Regions from separate parts of the Cytobacillus sp. Bac17 genome, predicted to be linked through region 2. Evidence: riboswitches for the same ligand, from Rfam matches in the RefSeq annotation. Region 2 holds a riboswitch; each other region holds the start of a gene.
What was found. Region 2 has a riboswitch for S-adenosylmethionine ahead of NR125_RS24555 (LLM class flavin-dependent oxidoreductase). Riboswitches for the same ligand answer to the same signal wherever they lie in the genome.
Positions count from the first base shown of each region.

Region 1: linked by a shared signal. The riboswitch ahead of NR125_RS08955 (methionine ABC transporter ATP-binding protein) and the one ahead of NR125_RS24555 (LLM class flavin-dependent oxidoreductase) in region 2 are both predicted to bind S-adenosylmethionine.
Region 3: linked by a shared signal. The riboswitch ahead of NR125_RS18295 (methionine biosynthesis PLP-dependent protein) and the one ahead of NR125_RS24555 (LLM class flavin-dependent oxidoreductase) in region 2 are both predicted to bind S-adenosylmethionine.

Region 1 is NZ_JALJRC010000004.1:196,173-204,133, forward strand. It holds gene NR125_RS08930 (DUF2198 family protein) at 1-179, opposite strand, end outside; gene NR125_RS08935 (alpha/beta-type small acid-soluble spore protein) at 329-604, shown strand; gene NR125_RS08940 (M20 family metallopeptidase) at 762-1,970, opposite strand; gene NR125_RS08945 (MetQ/NlpA family ABC transporter substrate-binding protein) at 1,998-2,825, opposite strand; gene NR125_RS08950 (methionine ABC transporter permease) at 2,844-3,494, opposite strand; gene NR125_RS08955 (methionine ABC transporter ATP-binding protein) at 3,484-4,515, opposite strand; SAM riboswitch class I at 4,625-4,725, opposite strand; SAM riboswitch class I at 4,828-4,927, opposite strand; gene NR125_RS08960 (DMT family transporter) at 5,002-5,916, opposite strand; gene pdxR (MocR-like pyridoxine biosynthesis transcription factor PdxR) at 6,048-7,472, shown strand; gene NR125_RS08970 (PAS domain-containing sensor histidine kinase) at 7,598-7,961, shown strand, end outside.
Region 2 is NZ_JALJRC010000032.1:35,578-43,538, forward strand. It holds gene NR125_RS24530 (ABC transporter ATP-binding protein) at 1-745, shown strand, start outside; gene NR125_RS24535 (ABC transporter permease) at 746-1,495, shown strand; gene NR125_RS24540 (SGNH/GDSL hydrolase family protein) at 1,607-2,377, opposite strand; gene NR125_RS24545 (ABC transporter ATP-binding protein) at 2,485-3,411, shown strand; gene NR125_RS24550 (ABC transporter permease) at 3,419-4,402, shown strand; SAM riboswitch class I at 4,520-4,623, shown strand; gene NR125_RS24555 (LLM class flavin-dependent oxidoreductase) at 4,734-5,783, shown strand; gene NR125_RS24560 (ATP-grasp domain-containing protein) at 5,799-6,755, shown strand; gene NR125_RS24565 (GNAT family N-acetyltransferase) at 7,088-7,765, shown strand.
Region 3 is NZ_JALJRC010000017.1:16,034-23,994, reverse strand. It holds gene metC (cystathionine beta-lyase) at 1-1,108, opposite strand, end outside; gene NR125_RS18295 (methionine biosynthesis PLP-dependent protein) at 1,105-2,217, opposite strand; SAM riboswitch class I at 2,294-2,408, opposite strand; gene NR125_RS18290 (H-type small acid-soluble spore protein) at 2,610-2,789, opposite strand; gene NR125_RS18285 (hypothetical protein) at 2,954-3,193, shown strand; gene sucA (2-oxoglutarate dehydrogenase E1 component) at 3,810-6,653, shown strand; gene odhB (2-oxoglutarate dehydrogenase complex dihydrolipoyllysine-residue succinyltransferase) at 6,655-7,908, shown strand.

The sequences.
Region 1 (7,961 bases), on a different contig from region 2:
GTCAATGAAAGTGCGTCTATAACAATCAAGGCAAATGAATTTGTATACCCTTTATAGACAGAAGCAGCAATCAGTCCCACCGTCAATACAAGCCCAATCACACGATTATAGCTTACTCTCGTAAAGAGCAAAACCAGCAAGCCGGGCAGCAGCAGAGCTGACAAGTATTTTAATGCCAACCAAAACACCTTCTTTTGTTTATTCACAATGATTCAGGGTTTCTAACATTAGAATATCTTTTCATAAGAAGATGTACAAGTTTTTTCAGTGTTATTCCCTATGTTCTATCACATAATAAGAAAAAGTACTTATTATGGAGGAATGCATCATGGCAAGAAGAAAAAGACGCCCGCTTGTGCCGGAATCAAGAGCGGCATTAGACCAGCTTAAAAATCAGGTAATGGCAAACCAGGGATACCATGTTGACAATGAAAATCCCGATGTCGTGAAATATGAAATTGCCGAGGAGGCCGGTGTGCCATTGAAGCCGGGATATAACGGCCGTCTTACATCCAAACAGGCAGGAACAGTGGGCGGGAAGATTGGCGGAAGTATGGTGAAGGAGCTTATTCGGATGGCACAGGAACGGATGAAGGAACAGTAGGTAATCGTGAACTTCGGGAAAAGAATGAGAAAATTGGGGAAACGCGGACTTAATTTACGGAAAATATTCAGCAAATTAAGGAAAGAAACCTCCAAATTGAGGAAAAGACTCACTAGAATAAGAAAAAGCTATCCCGCAAAGAGGATAGCTTTTGTTCTTATTCAGCGGCTTTCCGCTCTAGAAATTCCTGTTTAATGGATTTAAGCAGCTCCTGGTCTGTTACCAGCTGGAAGGCAGTGAGTGCGAGCCCTTTTGCCCCGGTTATCAGTGCTTCGTCTCCTTTTACAGATGCTGCAGCCTCACGAAACGGAACTGTATGGGCAACAAGATCATCTGCACCAATTTTAATATAAGGATGAATGGTTGGCACCACTTGGCTGATGTTGCCTGCATCCGTCGAGCCGATTCCATCTCTGTCCCCTTCAACGACCGTTTCTCCCAAGTCTTCAATCACTTCTTTAAACACTTGGTCATATGTCTTGTTTAACAGCAGGTTATCAACTTCATTTTGAAAAGCAATAACATTGAGCTTTGCTCCGGTTGCCAATGCGGCGCCTTCAGCGACAGCTTTAACCTTCCGTGTTACCTCATTAAGACTGGTTCTGGTTGTAGCACGGATGAAGAATCTGGCTTTTGCATACTCAGGGATAATATTTGGAGCATACCCGCCATGAGTAATAATGCCATGGATTCGTACATCATCCTTTAATTGCTGACGAAGGGCATTAATTCCGTTAAATAGCTGAATAACTGCATCAAGGGCATTGATTCCTTCCTCCGGTGAAGCTGCCGCATGGGCAGGCTTACCGATAAACTCGAAGTCAAGCGGATCAACTGCCAGTGATGAACTGGTCAGGCGGCTATGGTTTGATGGATGAACCATTAGGGCAGCGTCAATGCCTTCAAGTAAGCCATGCTTCACAAAGCTGCCTTTTGCACTTCCATTTGGCCCGCCTTCTTCTGCCGGGGTTCCAAATACTACTGCCTCTCCTCCGGTCTCATCAATAACCTTGCTCAATGCAATGGCTGCTGCCACACTTGTTGTGCCAATGATATTGTGGCCGCATCCATGACCCAGCCCGGGAAGGGCATCATATTCTGCAAGGAATGCAATAGACGGCCCTGGTTTATCGGATTTTTTCCGGGCAAGGAAAGCTGTTTCATGCCCGGCCACTGCCCGCTCAACTTCAAAACCTTCCTTCTCAAGGATGCCTGAAAGCAAGCCAGAGGCAAAAAACTCCTCATTTCCTATTTCCGGGGTCGCATGGATCTGGTGGCTTGCGGAAAGATAAAGTTCTTTATTTCCCTCAACATTTTTCTTGATTGCTTCTTTCAGTTCAGATAGTGCTTTTACAGGTGCCGCCATCATTGTTCCTCCTTTATAAATAATTTTTTACCAGCCAATATCACTTAAAGGAATAAAAGTCGGGATCATGCTTCCGTCATATTCCTTCGTAATGAAATCAGCTACATCATCTTCCTGGTAAAGTTCAGCAATTCTCTTAAGCGTTTTGTTATCCTTGTCTTCTGTTCGGACAGCAATGATATTTACGTATGGAGTAGCAGTTTCACTTTCAATAAAAATTGAATCCTTAGTTGGGTTAAAGCCTGCATCTACGGCAATTCCGTTATTGATTACAGAAGCAGAGACATCCGGAAGTGCACGCGGTGTCTGCGCTGATACCATTTCTACAAATTCAAGGTTCTTCGGATTTTCAACGATTTTATTCAAGTCCAGGTTTCCGTCATAGTCCTCGGATAATTTAATCAGGCCGGCTTCCTCCAGTAAAAGAAGGGCTCTTCCGCCATTTGAAGCATCATTTGGAATGGCAATTTTGCCGCCTTCCGGAATGTCTTCTGCCGATTTTACTTTTTCAGAATAAAGCCCCATTGGTGCTAAAACAGTTGTCGCTATTGGGGTAAGATCCATATTATGCTCTTTAATAAAAGTGTCAAAATAAGCGACTGTTTGGAATGCATTCACATCAAGATCGCCTTCTGCAAGGGCAACATTGGGCTGCACATAGTCAGAGAATGTCACAACTTCAATTTCAATGCCTTCCTTTTCAGCCTTTTCTGCAATAAAGTCCCAGATGCGTGTATCAGAACCGCTTACACCTAATTTAATCTTCTTTGTTTCTTCTCCTCCAGTTGTGCTTGAGCATGCTGCAGTGAACACACCCAATGCTAAAATAATGAATGTTAAGAATAGTTTTTTCATGATGTATTTCCTCCTTATTTATCTTCTTCTGATTTTTTTGGATAAGATATTTCCGAATGACTGCAGGCCCTGAACCATGACAACTAAGATCGCAACGGTAATCAGCATGACTGTTGTATCGAATCGCTGGTAGCCGTAGGTAATGGCGAGGTCACCAAGCCCGCCGCCTCCGACTGCCCCAGCCATGGCTGATGCTCCGACCAATCCGATTGTTGCAATTGTAAAGCCTAATACCAGCGAACTAAGTGCTTCCGGAATCAGGAATTTTAATATTATCTGGCCTGGTGTTGCTCCCATTGCTTCTGCAGCTTCTATGACTCCCGGATCTACCTCAAGCAATGAGTTTTCTATTAATCTTGCAATATATGGCCCGGCATAAAAGACTAGCGGCACTACGGCTGCAGCCGTACCTATTGATGTTCCGACAATCAGCCTGGTAATGGGGATAATGGCCACCATTAAAATGATGAAGGGAACTGATCTGAAAATATTAATAATGCTGTTTATGATATTAAAAACAACGAGGTTTTCCAGCAGATGCCCTTTCCTTGTTACGACAAGCAATATACCAAGCGGCAGTCCGATAACAGCTGAAAACAGCAATGAGAATGCCACCATTTGAATCGTTTCGATTAAGGCTTCGATGATTTTTTCCTGATTAACTAGCACGTGTTGTCACTTCCTTTATTGAAACTTTTTCCTGGCTGATGTACTGAATAGCACGTCTGATTTCACTGTCCGGACCCTGGAATTCGACAATCAGGTTGCCAAACGGTGTTCCCTGAAGTTCAGTAATATTTCCAAACAGGACGTTGAAGTCGATATTAAACTTTTTGGCAACCTGCGAGAGGAGCGGCTGCCCGGCAGAATTTCCAACAAAGTTGATTCTAAATACCTTTTGAAGCCCTTGCTGTTTTTCAATCACTTCTTTAATGGAGTCAGGTATTTGATCATTCATGACAGTGCTGACAAAGTTTTTCGCTGTTTGCGTCTTTGGTGATGAAAAGACATTGAAGACGGTTCCTTCTTCGATAATTTTTCCTGCCTCTATTACAGCGACACGATCACAGATCTCTCTGATTACAGACATTTCATGGGTAATGATCAGTATAGTAATGTTGTATTCTTTATTTATTTTTTTCAGCAGCTGCAGGATAGAGCTGGTTGTCTGCGGATCCAGCGCTGAAGTTGCTTCATCACATAATAGAATGGAAGGCTGGGTCGCCAGCGCCCTGGCAATTCCGATCCGCTGCTTTTGCCCGCCTGACAGCTGATCGGGATAGCTGTTTGCCTTGTCTGCAAGCCCCACGAATTCTAATAGTTCATGGACACGCTTTTTGATGTCATCTTTAGGGATCTTACCCAGTGTGAGCGGCATCGCCACATTGGCAAACACTGTTTTCGAATTTAAAAGGTTAAAATGCTGAAAGACCATCCCGATGTTTCTTTTCACTTCGCGAATTTCTCTTACAGATAAAGCCGTCAGATCATGTCCACTGACAATGACCTTTCCTGAAGTCGGCTTCTCCAGCCAATTGACACAGCGGATCAAAGAGCTCTTTCCCGCACCGCTGAAGCCGATCACACCGAAAATCTCACCTTTGTTAATCTTTAAGTCTATTCCATTTAAAGCAGCTACCTGCTGTCCTCCGCTTTCATAGATTTTCTTTAAATTCTGAAACTCTATCATTCAGCATCTCTCCTTTTCTAAATGTTATATATAATTAATCCTATGGGAAAACTAAGAATTATATCCTGAAATTTACCCCTTCTAACAGAAGAGGTTTTTTGAAGTCCCCTCCTTATCTTTCAGGCTATCGCCTGCTGGATTTGGCACAGTGCAGTCTGCCTGCTGCCGAAGCTTCATTGGGCCAGGTCCCTCTGCTTCTCTCGATAAGAATTATTCATATGTTTATGAATAGAATCTTGATGCATTTTTTTCGGATAAAAACAAAAACCCTCTTCTAAAGAAAGAAGAGGGCGGCATTTATCAATGGTCCTCTTCTTATCTTTCAAGCTACGCTTGCTGGATTTGGCACGGTACACTTTTGTCCGCTGCCGAGGTGTCATAGGGCCAGTCCCTCAACCTCTCTGGATAAGAAGATTTTTATTATTCGGTTGTTTAATATGCTTATTACTTTACCACCATAAAGAAAAGGATGTCAATCATTATTTTTCAAATATTTTCACTTGGGCCATTTTTAAAAATTTCCGTTACTTTAACAGAGCTGTCTTTACGGTGAATAATCATCACACCTGCCAGAGCGATTATACCACCCGCAACGGATAACATAGTCGGCACCTCTCCCAGCCAAACCCAAGCAATGACAAATGCTATTGCTGGTGTCAGATAAAGAGAGCTTGTCGCTTCAGAAGTCCCTCCTATGGACGCAAGAAAAGCTAGGGCAATATATGGAATTACCGTTGGAAAAATCCCCAAATAGATGACACTTAAAGTGGATTCGGCCGATGCATGAAAGATCTCATTACCAAGCCCAGGAAGATAAATCAGCATAAAACCAGTCCCTGCCCATACCGTATAGGATGTAAATGACAAAAATCCGTATTTATTAAAATATTTAGTCTGAAACACGAAATAGATGCTTTCTGAAATGGAAGCAAGCAGGACAAATAAAATACCGGTTTGGATTTCAAACCCTCCTCCTGCACCAAGCGAAATAAGTGCGGCACCAGCAAAACTGACTGCGGAACCAGTCCACCTGACCCTTCCAAACCTTTCCCTTAAAAATAAAGCAGCCAACGCAGCCGAAAAGATCGGAGTCATTGATACAATCAAGCTTGCCGGCCCTGCGCTTACTGTTTTTTCCCCAATGTTGAGAGCTGTATGATAAACCGTAAAACCAAGGAATCCAAGTATAAAAATAGCAGGAAGATCTTTTATATCCGGAAGACGCATCCTTGTCAGCAGTGCTAAGACACCAAGTGCAGCCGAACCAACTAAAAGTCTAAAAAGGGCAAGGTGCTCAGGGGAGTACGATTCAAGCCCAGCCCGAATTCCCGGGAATGCGGATGCCCAAAGAATGATGATAGAACTATGCGCCCCGATAATCATAAATTTCTTATTTGCCAACTTCATCCCCCTTATCAACATTTCCAGCCATTATCTGTGCTGCTTTTCAGGATAATCAATAACTGATACAATGTCCTCAACCAATTAGGAAAGAATTTTGCCAGCCAATTTTCATAAAGGCGGTTATATGGATGGATACAGCACAATTGCCAAAATATCAGCAAGTTATTGAGACTATTAAAGGAAAGATTTCCAAAGGGGAATGGCCAATCGGAAGTAGAATTCCAAGCCAGCGGAAACTGGCTGAGGAGTTTGGAGTAAACCGAAGCACAATTATCACTGCTCTGGAAGAACTTGCTGCAGATGGACTAATAGAAGGGAAAACGGGGGTTGGCACAAAGGTTATTAATAATACTTGGACCTTGCTCGCTTCAAGGCAGTCTGCCAACTGGAGTGAATATATCGATACAGGGATACACAGAGCCAGCGAAAAAATCGTTCAAGAAATTAATGATTTAGAAATGGATCCCGCTTTTATACAGCTCAGCAAAGGAGAGCTTTCCCCTGAGATTTCCCCTGTGCAAACGATGCAGAAAGTTCTAAAGGAAGCTGCTGATGAATTGAGTGAACTCGGTTATGAGGAACCAAAGGGGTATTTGCCATTAAGACAGGCAGTTAGTGAATATTTGGCAGCATCTGGAATAGACGCTTCTCCTTCCTCGATACTTATTGTTTCTGGAGGGCTGCAAGCCCTGCAGCTTGTTTCATTGGGCCTTGTGCAAAGAGGGGCACCCGTATTTCTGGAAAAGCCCTCTTACTTATATTCTTTACAGCTTTTCCGGTCATCAGGCATGAATTTAAAAGGATTGCCGATGGATAAAGAGGGAGTTATCACGAAAAGCATCTCTTTGAAGAAATATGAAAAAGGGAAATCCATTTTATATACGATTCCTTCCTACCATAACCCGACTGGAATTTTAATGACAGAAAAAAGACGGAGGGAACTGCTTGATGTTTGCAGAATAGAACAGCTGCCAATTGTGGAAGACGATATTTATCGTGAGCTATGGCTTGATGAAATGCCCCCTCCACCATTAAAAGCAATGGACAAAAACGGCCAGGTCCTTTATATGGGAAGCTTGTCAAAAACATTGAGTCCCGGACTTCGAATAGGCTGGGTAGCAGCACCTGAACCTGTTATCGACCGGCTTGCAGATCTTAAAATGCAGACTGACTATGGTTCAAGTTCACTTTCACAAAGGGTAGCTGAAAAATGGCTGTCCACCGGCCTCTATCAAAAGCATATGGAAAGGGTACGTGAGCAGCTGAGAATTCGTCGTAATACTGCCCTGAATACATTAGATGCTCACTTGTCCGGGATAGCAGAATGGAATTCTCCGGAAGGAGGTTTTTTTATATGGCTGAAAGTACCGTCCAGTATTCCAATTCGAAGCCTATATCGGCAGGCCATTTTAAGAAAACTGCTGATTAATCCCGGCAGCATATACAGTGACGGGCCGAATCATTTTATACGAATTTCCTATGCTTATGCCTCGCTGGGGGAACTGCAGGAAGGCATATTCATCCTTGGAGAGGAAATTAGAAAGCTCCTATGAGTTTGATACCTGACAAGGGATCCTTTTCACAGTTTGCATAGAGTGAAATTTATCCTATATGTCAATCCAAACATGTATTGTATAATGATGGAAAAGTGCCATTTTTCAAAAAGGAGGGACAGAAAATGATCATGACCGAGAATCCTGCAGATTTATTCGCGGACAAAGTCGAAGCGAGGAATCTGCAGCTGGCCATTCAGCATTCCAGCGATGTGATTGCAAGAGTAACCAAAGAAGGCATTGCTTTATATGTCTCCCCTTCCTGCTTGCCGATGCTGGGGTACTCACAGCAGGACTTTTATCGAAGCAGCCTTTATACATACTGCCATCCAAATGACCGGGACCTCTTAGGAGATGCTTTGGCCGAGCTTGAACAGCTTCCGCATAAACGGGAGACCTTTCGCTTCAGGCATAAGGAGGGGCATTATCTGTGGCTTGAAGCCAATTTTTCAGTCATTAATGACGATAAAGAAATGATGTGCATCATCC
Region 2 (7,961 bases):
TTTTGTAAAAGGGTTAAAAAAATCCTTTAAAGATAAGGAAGTCTTAAAGGGGGTGGATTTTGAGGTGAGGCGTGGCGAAATTTTCGCCCTGCTGGGTTCAAATGGAGCGGGCAAGACGACGACCGTCAACATCCTCTCGACGCTGATGAAGTCTGATGGCGGAGAAGCTAGTATTCGCGGCTTTGACGTCCAGCGGCTACCGGATCAGGTTCGCCAGAGCATCAGTCTGACAGGGCAGTTCTCAAGCTTAGACGGCATGCTCACCGGGCGGGAAAACCTGATGATGATCGCCAGGCTGAGGGGAGTTTCTAATCCCGCAGAAGTCGCTGACAATCTGCTTGCAAGATTCAGCCTGGCCGATGCGGCTAACCGCCGGGCTGACAATTATTCCGGCGGGATGAAGCGCCGGCTTGACATCGCCATGAGCCTGATTGGGACGCCGGCAGTCATTTTTCTCGATGAACCAACGACAGGGCTTGACCCGGAAGCGCGGATTGAAGTCTGGGATACCGTCAAGGAGCTTGCCGGCGGCGGCACGACCATCCTGCTGACGACCCAGTATCTGGAGGAAGCCGAACAACTGGCAGACCGAATCGCCATTCTGCATGGCGGAAAAATCATCACGACCGGTACTCTAACCGAACTCAAGGAGATGTTCCCGCCAGCGAAGGTGGAGTATATCGAGAAGCAGCCGACATTGGAGGAAATTTTCCTCGCAATCATCGGCAAAAAGGAGGAAATGTAAATGAAAAGTAAAACAGGGGTATTACTAGGTCGTTTAATGCGCAACATTATGCGCAGTCCGGATACGATTATCACGGTGGCGATTACGCCGATTATGATGATGCTGCTGTTTGTCTACGTATTTGGCGGCGCCATAGAGACAGGAACGGACAACTACGTCAATTATTTATTGCCGGGAATTCTGCTGATGGCTATCGCGTCCGGCGTTGCTTACACTTCCGTCCGGCTGTTTACGGATGTAAAGAGCGGGCTGATGTCGCGTTTCATTACGATGCCCATCAAGCGCTCGTCGGTATTGTGGGCTCACGTGCTGACCTCGCTTGTTTCCAATGCGCTTACTATCTTGGTGGTTATCCTCGTTGCTCTCTTGATGGGTTTTCGTTCCAGCGCTGATGTCCTGGAGTGGCTTGCGGTAGCTGGAATACTCGGGATGTTTACACTGGCGCTGACATGGCTGGCGGTCATTCCCGGATTGAAAGCGGGGTCTATGGAAGGGGCGACAGCCTACTCATACCCGCTGATTTTCCTGCCGTTTATCAGTTCGGCCTTTGTTCCCACCGACACCATGCCTAAAATAGTCCGTGCGTTCGCTGAAAACCAGCCCGTGACTTCAATCGTGGATGCGATCCGTGCCCTCTTGTATGAAGGGTCTGTTGGCAGCGGCATCTGGATCGCGCTTGCCTGGTGCGTCGGCATCATGCTCATCTCTTACTTCTTCGCTGTTAAAGAATTCAAACGCCAGTTAGGGTAAGCACACCATTATAGGATAACGGATTCATAGCCCTATAGGGCCTTTTGGCTAAAGGTTAATGAAGCATACAAATAATGAAAAAGGTGAATCTGCCGTGGATTCACCTTTTTCTTATTGGATGATACTTTTTTCAATGACAAGTGACATGCTTTCAGCTATTTGCTGATAAGTAGCATCATTCGGATGAAAGACATCACTGGAAAGATCGCGTTTGGCGTCTGTGACCAGATTGAAAGTATCCACTACTTGAACTTTGTATTTCAAGCCTAGTGTACGGGCAGACTCATTCCATTTTTGGATGATGGAATCAAATGAATCCCCGTTTGGCGATTGCTTGAATGGATTATATAGCCCCATATAGAGTATGACTGCATTGGGATTACTTTCACGAATGTTTTTAAACGTCTTTTCCAAATTCGGAATTTCGGTCTCCAGGATGCCAAGGGCGGTTTCTTCTGAATATTTTTCGAGGATCTCCCCGCTATTAAAAAGGTTATTTCCCCCTATTGTAATGGTAATGATTTTGGCGTCTTTAAGAGATCTCTTGACTTCCTTTTGTTCTAACTGGGCCAGCAAATCTTCAATTCTGGCACCTCTTACACCCAGGTTTTGGAAACGTTCTATAGTATTATTTTCTTTAAGTTCATTTCCAACCGGCTGGACAAAGCCTTCTCCCTTTGATGAGCCGACACCCCTGGTCAATGAATCGCCAAGTGCAACATATGTATCACCAGGTGTGACAGGAACTTCTTCTGTTTTCGCTAGTATCCCTGCTCGAGGCGGACTGGTAACATCCATGTAGGCACTGACTAGGCCATACCCAAAAAGAACTGTCAGCGCAAGGGACAATGTTAAAAATAACTGCCACATCCATTTTTTCATCGTTTGACTTCTCCTTTTAATGTAATTGTATCTAAATTTTTCTCAAATTGAGTATTTAAAAGAGTCATTGTTCGAAAATTTAGTTAGAATAGAACAAGGGTGATGCTATGAGCTTAAAGCCGACAGTTCAATTGGAAAATGTAACGAAAATCATTGGAAAGAAAACGATTATTGATAATATATCATTTGACATTTATCCAGGAGAAGTATTTGGGTTCCTGGGTCCTAATGGTGCCGGTAAAACCACCACGATCCGGATGCTCGTTGGGCTCATTAAGCCAACGTCCGGGAAGGTTGAAATATGTGGTTTTGATGTAAGAAAGCAATTTGTTCAAGCGATGCAGCGCCTCGGTTCTATCGTCGAAAATCCAGAGCTGTATAAGTATTTGAGCGGCCGCGAAAACCTGCAAATCTTTGCACGGATGCTGCCTGATGTGGATGAAGAACGGATCCAAGAGGTCATTGATTTGGTTGATCTGACTGTAAGAATTGATGATCAGGTTCGGACCTATTCATTGGGAATGCGTCAGCGCCTTGGTATTGCACAAGCATTGTTAGGCCGTCCGGATGTGCTGATACTGGATGAACCTACAAATGGACTGGACCCGATGGGAATCAAAGATCTGCGGACATTTATCAGGAAGCTGGTCGATGATACGGGCCTAACGGTGCTCGTATCCAGTCATATTTTAAGTGAAATCGAGTTGCTGGCGGACCGTGTGGCTATTATGAGCCATGGGAAGATCGTGAAGGTCGGCAGCGTCAGCGATTTAGTTGGTGCACTGTCATCTGGTGTGGATTGGAGAGTCAGTGATTCTTTTCGTGCACTTGCTATTCTTAAAGAATCCCCATATGTCCAGGCTGCAGAACTATATGATGACCATACTATACACACTCTTATGGATGATAGCAAAACCTCGCTCCTGAATGAAGCTTTAATGAAGGCGGGTATTGATGTATGGACGATCGAAAGGAAAGTGCAGACATTGGAGGATCTATTTATTAGTTTGACAGGAGGCGATCATATTGTCTAATCCAAATATGGTTGGCCTGATTCATAATGAAGTGATGAAGATTGCTTCCAAAAAACGCATGGCGGTTGTCATCGTTATTTTAGTCATTCTAGTCTCTATGTTTACATACGCACAATACCGGGAGATACAGGAGAAAATCGAAAAACAGGGTACTCTGGACTGGAGAGTGGAGCTTCAGCAGGAGATTGTCGATCGGCAAAATCGGCTGGCATCGAGCGGAATCCAGGACGAGTTTAGACAGTTCCTTGAATTTGATCTGAAGCAAAAGCAGTATTATCTGGACAACGATATTAACCCAAACTATCCTGGAGCCCCTACGTTTATCCGCATCTTTTTCTCACAGGGAATTACGCTTGTCCTGCCTTTATTCATTATTATTATAATGGCTGATATTGTGAGCGGGGAATATAATGATGGCACCATCAAAACATTGCTGTCCCGGCCGGTTAAACGATGGAGAATCCTGATGGCTAAATGGCTGACGGTTTTGCTGTATACGTCATTGCTGATGGCGGCAACCGTGATTGTCTGTTATGGGGTTTCAGGAATCGTGCTCGGTTATGATGGCTGGACTGCACCTATTTTGACCGGATTTCAAGCTTCTGCATCTGGTGAGTTTTCAACGGAATACATCCATATCCTGTCGATGTGGGAATACCTGCTGATGTCAGTTGGGCTTGCCTGGGTGGTAACAGCGGTTGTTGGAACCATAAGCCTCATGATATCGGTTCTGGTGAAAAATACAGCGACTGGAATTGGGGCGATGATGGCCGTGTTAATCGCAGGCACCCTGTTATCTTCTATCGGTTCGAGCTGGACGAGCTCCAAGTATTTAGTGAACTTGAACTTTGATCTGATTAACTACTTAGAAGGTCAAGCTCCGCCGATTGAAGGGATGTCACTGCCATTTTCATTAACCATGCTTGGGATTTGGGCTGCCGCCTGTCTTGCTGTTGCGTTTTGGAATTTTACCCAGAAGGATATGTATTAAGAGTGTCATTATATAAGGATAATCCTTATTAGTATTTAGAGTTCAGAAATAATTGATTGACAATTGGGTGAATTTAAATTATTATCGCTTTAATTAATTAAAAAATTGAATATTTTCTTCTTATCCAGAGAGGTGGAGGGACTGGCCCTTTGAAGCCTCGGCAGCAGGTTCTGATGAATACTGTGCCAATTCCAGCAAGCGCATCGCTTGAAAGATGAGAAGAGGGTTGATAAAACTCTCTTCTTAGGAGGAGAGTTTTTTAATTGTTTATAAATCCAACTTAAGTTATGCGAAAAGTAGATATTTAAAAATGCAAGAGGAGAGAAGAAAAATGAAATATGGTTTCTGGTTGCCGATTTTTGGAGGCTGGCTGCGAAATGTAGAAGACGAAAATATGCCGCCAACCTTTGAATATGCTAAAAACGTCATTCAGTCGGCTGAAAAATGGGGATACTCGACTACGTTAATAGCTGAATTATATTTAAATGATATTAAAGGACCGGACCATGATTCTCTTGAAGCCTGGTCCACGGCAGCCGCACTTGCAGCCGTGACGGAAAAAATTGAAATTATGACCGCGGTCCGCCCTGGTTTTCATAATCCTGCTGTAGCAGCAAAAATGGCAGCCAATATTGATCAAATCAGCAACGGCCGTTTTACTCTAAATGTGGTTTCTGCCTGGTGGGCCGAAGAAGCGCGTCAATATGGCGGTATTTTTACAGAACATGATGAGCGTTATGCCCGCACTGAGGAGTTCATTGATGTTCTAAAAGGGTTATGGACGGAAGAAACCTTCCATTATTCCGGTCAATTTTACGACTTAAGGGACACGAAGCTTGCTCCAAAGCCAGTTCAAAGACCTAACCCGATTCTTTATGCAGGCGGTGAAAGCGAAAAAGGCAAGCAGACCATTGCAGAAAAATGTGATGCTTATGTTATGCACGGCGGAACGGCTGAGGAGATTGATCTGAAAATAGGAGAAATGAAGGCACGGCGTGAACAAACGGGCAATGCGCCATTCAGTTCTTTCGGAATGGCTGCTTATGTTATTTGCCGTGATACAGAAGAAGAAGCTCTTGCTGAGCTTGAAAAAATCACGGCTGTGAAGGATTCCAGCGGTTACGCCGGTTTTAAGGATTTCACTACAAAGTCACAATTAGAGCAGCAGATTCAGCTGCAGGATTACTCTGTCTCTAACAGAGGTCTGCGGCCAAACTTAGTAGGAACACCAGAGCAAATTGCTGATCGGATTTTACAATATGAAGAAGCTGGCCTAGACTTATTATTATTGCAATTTTCACCTCAGCTGGAGGAAATGGAACGCTTTGCAAAGACGGTTATGCCATTAGTGGAACAAAAACGCAGTTTAATAAAGAGCTAGAAAGGGGCCATAATAATGAGCAAGGTATATGTAATTCATGAAAATAGTGAGTGGACAGTCCATTTGACAAAAAGGCTGGAGGAACTGGGTGTTCCTTATGAAGAATGGCATTTAGACGAAGGAACGGTAGATTTATCGGCAGAACCTCCAGAAGGAATCTTCTATAGCCGGATGAGTGCTTCTTCTCATACCCGTGATCATCGCTTTGCAGCTGAATTTTCGGGACAAGTATTGGCCTGGCTTGAAGCACATGGCCGTACAGTGTTGAATGGAACGAGCGCTCTGAAGCTTGAAGTTAGTAAGGTTTTGCAGTACTTGGAGTTAAACAAATCTGGTGTCAGGACTCCCAAAACGATTGCAGCGGTTGGAAAACAACATATTATTAAGGCAGCCGAAGCATTTGCCGGACAGCCGTTTATCACGAAGCATAACCGTGCCGGTAAAGGCCTGGGTGTTCAATTATTCCATAGTATTGAAGCTCTAAAAGCTTATGTGGAGGGACCTTCCTTCGAAGAGCCTGTTGATGGCATTACCCTTATTCAGGAATATATTCAATCTCCTGAAAGCTATATCACCCGCTGTGAATTTGTCGGAGGCAACTTTGTTTATGCCGTCAGGGTTGATACATCGGAAGGATTTGAACTATGCCCTGCGGACGCATGCCAGATTGGCGACTTATTCTGCCCTGTTGGAGAAGAAGCAGAAGAGAGGCCAAAGTTCAAGATCATTGAAGGTTTTGAGGACGAAATTTTAGAAAAATATAAAGACGTTCTGGCCAGGAATCATATTCAAGTCGCTGGCATTGAATTTATCAGAAATGCTGAAGGTGACATTTTTACTTATGATATTAATACAAACACAAACTATAACTCTGAAGCAGAAGCGAAAGCTGGAAAATATGGAATGCTTGAGTTAGCTTCATTGTTAAAGAAGACATTGGAAGAAAAATACGCTGCAACTGCAACGGCTTAATTTGTGAGGACCTGCTATAGCAGGTCCTATTGTCTTTTACTGCAGCATGTTTTATAAAGAAGCAATCCCAATCAATCTTGCGATGAGAGGGATTGCTTCTTTAGTGCTTAAGAGAGCTGCCTAAACCAGGCAGCTTTTTTTTACAAACTGGGCAGGTTAGAAATTGGAAAAATAGGTGGGATTTTATTGATTTAGCTCTAAAAATATAGATATGGTTGTTAAGAGATAAAGGAATTATCCATACATAGGATTGGACTATAAATGAAAACGCTGCAGGAGATGACAGTGTAATCTTGAATATTAGACAGAAATGAAGATTGCGGAGGAATAGTATGATCTCTGATTTAGAATTGATGGAGCTTCATGTGAATGTGTTATTTAGACATGATAGTGAAAATCGAGTGATAGCTGTGAATGAACCCCCTTACGGTGCAGCGCCACGAATTTTCATTGGTGCCACTAGAATGGGTAGTATAGTAAGGTATTCAAACTCACTGGATAAGAGTACTGTAGAGAAGTTAGACCAAGTTATAGGAGCTAACCCTGGTGCTCATCCAGGGAAAATAATAAAGGCATTAAGCATTGACCATCTTTTAAGCAATGTATGGACTGGGCCAGCGTATGTATTTCCTGATGTAAGGGACAGGACTTATTCAAGAGCAATTAAAATAACTCATGAAAACAAAGAAATTTTAAAGTCTCAGTTTCCATATACCTATGAAGACTTTGAATACAAGCAACCCTGTTTTGTAATAATTGAAGACAATATACCAGTTTCAATTTGCTGTAGTGCAAGGAAGACTTCAAAAGCCGACGAAGCAAGTTTGTTTACACATGAAGACTACCGTGGAAGAGCATACAGTGCAGATGTTGCAAAGGCCTGGGCTGCAGAAGTTCAGATACAAGGACGCATTGCTCTATATAGCACTTCTAAGGACAACTTAGCATCTCAATCTGTGGCAAGGAAGCTGCAATTAGCTCAGTATGGAACAGACATTCATATAAGCTGATTACACATGACTGCTTTTGCATCTAATAGGGCATTAATCCAGGAAGGATTAGTGCTTCTTTTGTTAAAGACACTATTAGACAAACGGGGCGGTTTGTTTAATAAGCAATGTGTTATATTAGGTACAGTTATTTTTAATGAGGTGAAAGAAATGGTTAGAAGGAGATAGATAGCCTCCTGAATTAGATGCTGTTTTA
Region 3 (7,961 bases), on a different contig from region 2:
CTGCGCTCTCCAGGCCAACAGATAGACGAAGAAGACTGTCCGTTATTCCGCGCTGCTCCCGTTCGGATGCTGGCATGGCTGCATGTGACATTTTTGCAGGGTAGGAGAGGATGGATTCAACAGCTCCCAGACTTACTGCAAAAACAGGTATTTTCGCATTTTCAACAAATGTTCTCATCGATAGCTCATCTTCAAGCTCAAAAGATAGGACGGCACCTGCGTTCACAGCCTGCATTTTCTGGATTTTATATCCGGGATGATCTGCAAAACCTGGATAATGCACCTTCTTAACAGATGGGTGATCATTAAGGAAACCAGCAATTTTCTTAGCTGATTTCACAGACTGATCAAGCCTGACCTGCAGCGTTTTAATGCCTCTCAGCACAAGCCACGCATCCTGAACACCCAAAACGGCTCCAAAGGAGTTCTGGAGAAAAGCAAGTCTTGCACCTAAATCCGGATCTTTCACAACCGCTAGGCCAGCCACGACGTCGCTGTGTCCGGATAAAAATTTGGTTGCGCTGTGCAGCACTATATCTGCACCTAAAGAAAGCGGTTTTTGAAGGGCAGGGGTCAGGAAGGTATTATCCACAAATGTCAAGGCTCCATGCTGTCTTGCAAGTGAACTGATGGCCTGTATATCTGTCACTTTCAGCAGCGGGTTGGAAGGAGTCTCTACATAGAAAACTTTCGTGTTGGGACGGATTGCTTCTTTTACTTCCTCAAGATTTGTCATATCAACAAATGTGTGCTCAATGCCAAAGCGGGACAGGACTTCTGTTGTCATTCGATAGGTTCCGCCATATACATCTTCTGTAATGACAACATGATCTCCCTGAGATAAGAGGAGGAATGCTGTAGAAATGGCAGCCATTCCAGAAGAAAAGGCAAACCCTCTAATACCTTCTTCAAGCTCCGCGATGACTTCTTCAAGTGCTTCCCTTGTTGGATTCAGGCTGCGGCTGTAATCATATTTTCCGAACACATCAATATCTTTTTGATGAAAAGTGGAGGCATGCTGGATCGGTACACTGACAGCTCCTGTTTCCGGGTCGAATTTTTGATTATTGTGAAGTAATTTCGTTTGGAATGTGTAATTCGAACTCATCGTACTGCCTCCTTAACAACCTTAGCAAAAGCATGTTCAAGATCCGCCTTCAAATCTTCTGCATTTTCTATTCCAACCGAGAAACGCAGAAGCCTATTACAAACACCGGTTTCAATACGGATTTCTTCAGGAATGTCCGCATGTGTCTGAGTTGCTGGATAAGTTATGAAACTCTCGACTCCTCCAAGGCTTTCAGCAAAGGAGATAAGGGAGAGGCTCTGCAGAAATGGATTCACCCAGGATTCATCCTTGATTCGGAATGATATCATGCCGCCCTTGCCGGGATAAAGGACATCTGTTACTGCATCGTGGCCCGATAAAAATTCTGCTAATTCCTTTGCATTTTCTTCATGACGTTCCATGCGGAGAGAGAGTGTCTTCATCCCTCTGATCAACAGCCATGAATCAAAAGGGCTAAGGACAGCACCTGCGGCATTGTGGTTCATCGCCAGTGCCTCACATAACTCTTTGCCTTTTGCAACAATTAATCCGGCAAGGACATCATTATGCCCGCCAAGATACTTGGTTGCACTATGGATCACAATATCAGCTCCAAGCTTTAACGGCTGCTGAAGGAGAGGGGTATAAAACGTGTTATCAACTATAAGGAGGATATTATGCTTTTGGGCAATGTCTGCTATCAATTGAATGTCAGTCTGTTCCATAAGCGGATTAGTTGGAGTCTCCAGAAATATTGCCTTGGTCTTTTCCGTGATTAATAGTTCAACATCTTCGGAATTGCTGGTATTTACATATTTGCACTGAAGTCCCCACTTCTTGAAGCCCTGTTCAAGCAGACGATATGTACCGCCATATAAATCCTTTGATACAATCCATTCATCTCCGGATTTAAAAAGAGAAAGAATGGTAAGAATTGCGGCCATTCCAGAACTGCAGGCATAGCCTTGGTCGCCTTCTTCCAGATCGGCGATTGCCTCCTCAAGCAGCTGGCGGGTAGGGTTGCCTGTTCTGCTATAGTCAAAGCCAGTTGACTGGCCAATGCCTTCATGGCGATATGCCGTGGAAAAATATACGGGCGGGTTGACAGCACCTGTTGCTGACTCGCTCCTGTTTCCGATTTGCGCTAATCTGGTGTCAATATTATACATGCTTGTAACCACTCCTTATAAAAAATAAAAAAAAGCCTTCTATAAGAAGAAGACTTTTTAATGTGATCAGCCATTCTTCTTATCTTTCAAGTTTTAGAAACTTGCAGGAATTAGCACCTTTTCAATCAAAAAAATGATTGCTGGTTGCTGAGGCGTCGTCGGGCCTTACCCTCGACCTCTCTGGATAAGAAATCAAATATTAAATTTTCTCTAAACTTTACTACAGTAAACCGCTAATCGTCAACACTTTTTTGAATATTTTATGTTATAAAAAATATCCGACCAGGTATCTTACGTCCTTTTGCCCTCAGTCTCCATTATTTAAGGGGGAATGAGGAAAATTTTGAACAAAAAAACTTCCCATCAGATTCTGGAAAGTTTTTTTGGGGTATTCATTCTTCAATCAAATCGTTAACCGGCACATCCATTTCTTTTTCAGAATCTGCTTTTGTGTAAACACGTGCTGTTTTAGTCTGCTCATCTACATGCTGAATGATGATCGGGATGCCATTCAAAGTAACACTGTGCATTTCAGCAGACTCAGCAATCTCTTTTGCTCTGCCAATATTCATGGAAAAACCTCCTGAATTTGAATAATTTTAATGTGTCTTAAAAATACACAAATTATTCTTTTGAAAAAAACCTGGCATAAAATGTTAGAAGGGGATCACTTTAAAGTTCAGAATATTTGTTTTATAATGAACGTAAATGAAATTTTTCTTGGAGGGGAGCTAATATGCGTGAACATAGCCACTGCCGCCACCGGTTTGCGGAATCCGAGGGTCCAGCAGTATTCCAGACCATGGATGGCATTGAAGTAAATGTTTCTGGTTCCATGTTCGAAAAATGTACAACTTGCGGCCATTTTGATTTTCCTGTGGAAACGAGAGAAGCAATTGAATCTTCCCTAAAAGAAAACAGAAAAAATGCGAATGCAGTGAAACAAATCTATATTAACTTAGTTGAGACTTTTTAAAGCCGGACGACTGCCGGCTTTTTTATTTTGTCTTCTATATAAGAAAGTGCTTTTACAAAATGTTTTTGAATTTTTGCTTGAACTTAGTTATTAACCTGAACTGATCATCGCTATGGGCACATGATTCTCGAAAATTCATCCGCATTTTCGTCGTGCGGTATTAGTCAAGGAAGCCTTTTTAAATGTCCTGCGGCAGGAGAGGGAGCGGGAGACCGCGCAGGCGGAGCTGAAGACCTCTGTTCCTCCCGGCGGAAAGAAGGTCCCGTGCTGAAATCAGCGGGCAACATTTTAAGTATAATAACAATCTAAAATGAACCCCTAAAAACCACCCAGTTATTTCTTATTTATAATTGTTTAACATTTAACAAAACATTTTATTAGAATAAGTAATTACTAAAAAAAATTTTTTAATAGTTTTCCACTATATTCATGTTTTTATCTTTGTACAACTAGATTTTCCGTGTTAGAATAACTGTGGAAACGTTTTATCCTCTGAAAAATATTATTATTCGTAAAAATAAAACGTTAATGCATCATATAGACGGGTATTGTATTTTCAGGGGAGAAAAATGTATTTGAATTATTTACTTAAAAACAGTTATGGAGGTAATTTTCCATGAAAAAGCCATCGAATGGTGAGGGACCTTTTGAACAAGGATTTCATGGCCCCAACCTTGGCTACGTTATTGAACTATATGAAAGATACTTAGAGGATCCATCTTCTATCGATCCTGAAATGAAAGACTACTTTGAAAGAAATGGTTCCCCTCTAGCGAGTGAAGGAACTCCGCAAATGGCTTCATCAGCAAATCAGCCAATGAATGCCGGACAGCTTGAAAAAACACTTGCTGCGATTCGCCTTGCTGATAATATCCGCACATATGGCCACTTGGCTGCAGATATTTATCCGCTGGGTAACAATAAATCTGAAAGTGCATTATTCGAACTGAGCAAATATGGCTTAACTGAAAATGATTTAAAAGAGATTCCTGCCGGTGTCATTACTAAAGACGCCACCTATCCATTACGCAACGGACTTGAAGCAATTGAATTCCTGAAAAGCGCTTATATGGGACCAATTGCGTTTGAATTCCAGCATATATTTGATGAAAACGAAAAAGACTGGCTTCGCCGTAAAATAGGGGCCAACAGCCATAAACTGTCAATGCAGAAGGCAGAAAAACTGAAAGTTTTAAGAAGACTGACTGAAGTTGAGGAATTTGAAAAATTCCTTCATAAAACATTCGTTGGCCAGAAAAGATTCTCAATTGAGGGTCTTGATACAATGGTTCCATTACTGGATGAAATTGTTTCTGAATCCGTTTCTGATGGAGCCAAAACAATTAACATCGGCATGGCCCACCGCGGAAGATTAAATGTTCTTGCCCATGTGCTTGGAAAGCCGTATGAAATGATCTTCGCGGAATTCCAGCATGCGCCAAATAAAGAACTGGTTCCTTCCGAAGGATCTATCGGAATCAATTACGGCTGGACAGGCGACGTTAAATATCACCTTGGTCTTGATAAACAGATCAAAGATGAGAATACGACCATAGCCAGACTGACATTAGCTAACAATCCGAGCCATCTTGAATTTGTAGGTTCACTGGTTGAGGGCTATACCAGAGCTTCACAGGATAATAGAACAAAGGCCGGTTATCCTGAAGTAGATCCAAAAGCTGCTTTAGCCATTATCATTCATGGAGACGCAGCATTCCCAGGACAGGGAATTGTAGCAGAAACACTGAACCTTGGACAGCTGACTGGCTACAATACGGGCGGTTCGATCCATATCATTGCCAATAATACAATTGGTTTCACAACAGAATCACATGATTCACGTTCTACCAGATATGCAAGTGATCTTGCCAAAGGTTATGAAATGCCAATTCTGCATGTGAATGCAGATGAACCTGAAGCAGTAGTTGCAGCGGCAAGAATTGCTTGTGAATATCGTGCGAAATTCCAAAAGGATATCCTTATCGACTTAATCGGATACCGAAGATTTGGGCACAACGAGATGGACGAGCCTATGACGACTAATCCTCTTATGTATAACATTATTCGCAAGCGTCCAACCGTGAAAGCGCTGTATGCTGATAAGCTTCTAAATGAAAAGATCATTTCCAAAGAGGAAGCAGAGGGCATTCATCATGAAGTACTGGAAAAAATGAAGGCTGCCTATGAAAAGGTTCCAAAAGAAAAGAAAGAGGCGGAGTTAACCAATCCACCTGAAACAGTCGAAAAGGGTCTGCCAAAAATTAAAACAGCTGTGTCTGTCGATAAATTAAAGCAAATTAACGAAGAATTATTAAAATGGCCAGAGAATTTCAAAGTGTTTGATAAACTCGGCAAAATCCTGCAGCGCAGATTGGAAGCGCTTGAAGGAGACGGCAAGATTGATTGGGGACTTGCTGAAACACTGGCTTTTGCAACCATTTTATCTGATGGTACCCCTGTCAGACTGACTGGCCAGGATTCCGAGAGAGGTACATTTGCACAAAGAAACGTTGTTCTGCACGATCATACAACTGGAAAAGCGTATTCACCTTTGCACAAGCTTTCAACGGCTAAAGCATCATTCGCTGTCCATAATAGCCCATTATCTGAAGCTGCTGTCGTAGGCTTTGAATATGGATATAATGTATTCGCTCCGGAAACGCTTGTTCTATGGGAAGCTCAGTATGGTGATTTTGCCAATGCGGCACAGGTAATGTTTGACCAGTTTATTGCTGCTGGCCGTGCGAAATGGGGCCAAAAATCAGGTCTTGTCATGCTTCTTCCACATGGCTATGAAGGACAGGGACCTGAACATTCAAGTGCCCGCCTGGAAAGATTCCTGACTCTTGCAGCAGAAAACAACTGGACAGTTGCTAATCTATCTTCTTCAGCACAGTACTTCCATATCTTAAGAAGACAGGCTGCCATTCTCGGAAAAGAGGAAGTTCGCCCGTTGGTGATCATGTCTCCTAAGAGTCTGCTGCGCAATCCGAATGTCGCTTCAAATGGACTCGAATTGAGCGAAGGAGAATTCAAGTCTGTTATTGAACAGCCTGGCTTAGGCCAAAATCACGAAAAAGTGAAACGCATCATTCTTGGAACAGGTAAGATCACAATTGATTTATCCGAAAACCTGAAAAACTACCAGGATCAGGATTGGTTCCATATTTTACGAGTGGAAGAAATCTATCCGTTCCCAATGAATCAAATTAAAGAAATTTTAACCCGCTATCCTAATGTAGAAGAAATCGTTTGGATTCAGGAAGAACCAAAAAATATGGGTGCATGGAATTTCGTTGAACCTAGACTGAAAGAAATCGCAGGCAGCGATATCGATGTCAGCTACATTGGAAGAAGACGCCGTTCAAGCCCGGCTGAAGGTGACCCGACTGTTCATAAGAAAGAACAAGCACGGATAATAGATGAGACCCTAACACGGAAGCAAGAAGGAGGAAATTAAGGTGGCAGAAATCAAAGTTCCAGAATTGGCGGAATCCATTACAGAAGGTACGGTGGCACAGTGGCTAAAACAGCCTGGTGATACAGTAAATAAAGGGGATTATGTTGTAGAACTTGAAACAGATAAAGTAAATGTTGAAATCATTTCTGAACATAGCGGTGTTTTACAGGAAATTAAAGCACAGGAAGGCGACACGGTTAATGTTGGTGAAACCATTGCTATCGTTAATGAAAGCGGACAAGCTGCACCTGCTCCAGAAAAAACGGAAGAAAAACCTGAGGCTCCTAAAGCTGAACAGCCTAAAGCAGAGGATCAGCCCGAACAGCCAGCAGCTGAAGAAAAAGCTGGCGGACAGCGTCCGATCGCTTCTCCGGCAGCACGCAAGCTGGCAAGAGAAAAAGGGATTGACCTAAGCCAGGTGCCGACAGCTGATCCACTGGGAAGAATCAGAACCCAGGATGTTGAATCCTTCAATCCAAATCAAGCAAAACAGCAAGCTCAGGCACCAAAACCGGCAGCAGCTTCTAAACCTGCTGAACAGCCAGCCGCCGGAAAAGAAGTGGAACGAATCAAAATGTCACGCCGCCGCCAGACCATTGCAAACCGCCTTGTAGAAGTTCAGCAAACTGCAGCGATGCTGACAACGTTCAATGAAGTGGACATGACAAATGTGATGAACCTTCGTAAGAACCGCAAAGATAAATTCTTTGAAGAAAATGATGTTAAGCTTGGCTTCATGTCATTTTTCACAAAAGCGGTAGTAGCAGCCCTTAAGAAAAATCCTTATTTAAATGCTGAAATTCAAGGCAATGAAATTGTCCTTAAGAAATTCTATGACATTGGTATTGCCGTGTCAGCACCAGAAGGTCTTGTCGTGCCGGTTGTACGTGATGCAGACCGCAAAAACTTTGCTGAAATCGAAAAGGATATCATGGACCTTGCGGTTAAGGCGAGAGACAATAAACTTGCTTTATCAGATCTGCAGGGTGGAAGCTTCACTATCACTAATGGCGGTGTATTTGGCTCCATGATGTCTACTCCAATCCTGAACGGACCACAGGTTGGTATTCTTGGAATGCATTCCATCCAATTGCGCCCGGTTGCAATTGATGCTGAAAGAATGGAAAACCGCCCAATGATGTATATCGCACTTTCCTATGACCACAGAATTGTTGACGGTAAAGAAGCTGTCACATTCCTGAAACGCGTCAAGGAACTGATCGAAGATCCTGAAAGCCTTCTTTTTGAAGCATAATAAAATAGAAACCAGAGCGGAATCGGCTCTGGTTTTATTTTTTTCTTTATTGA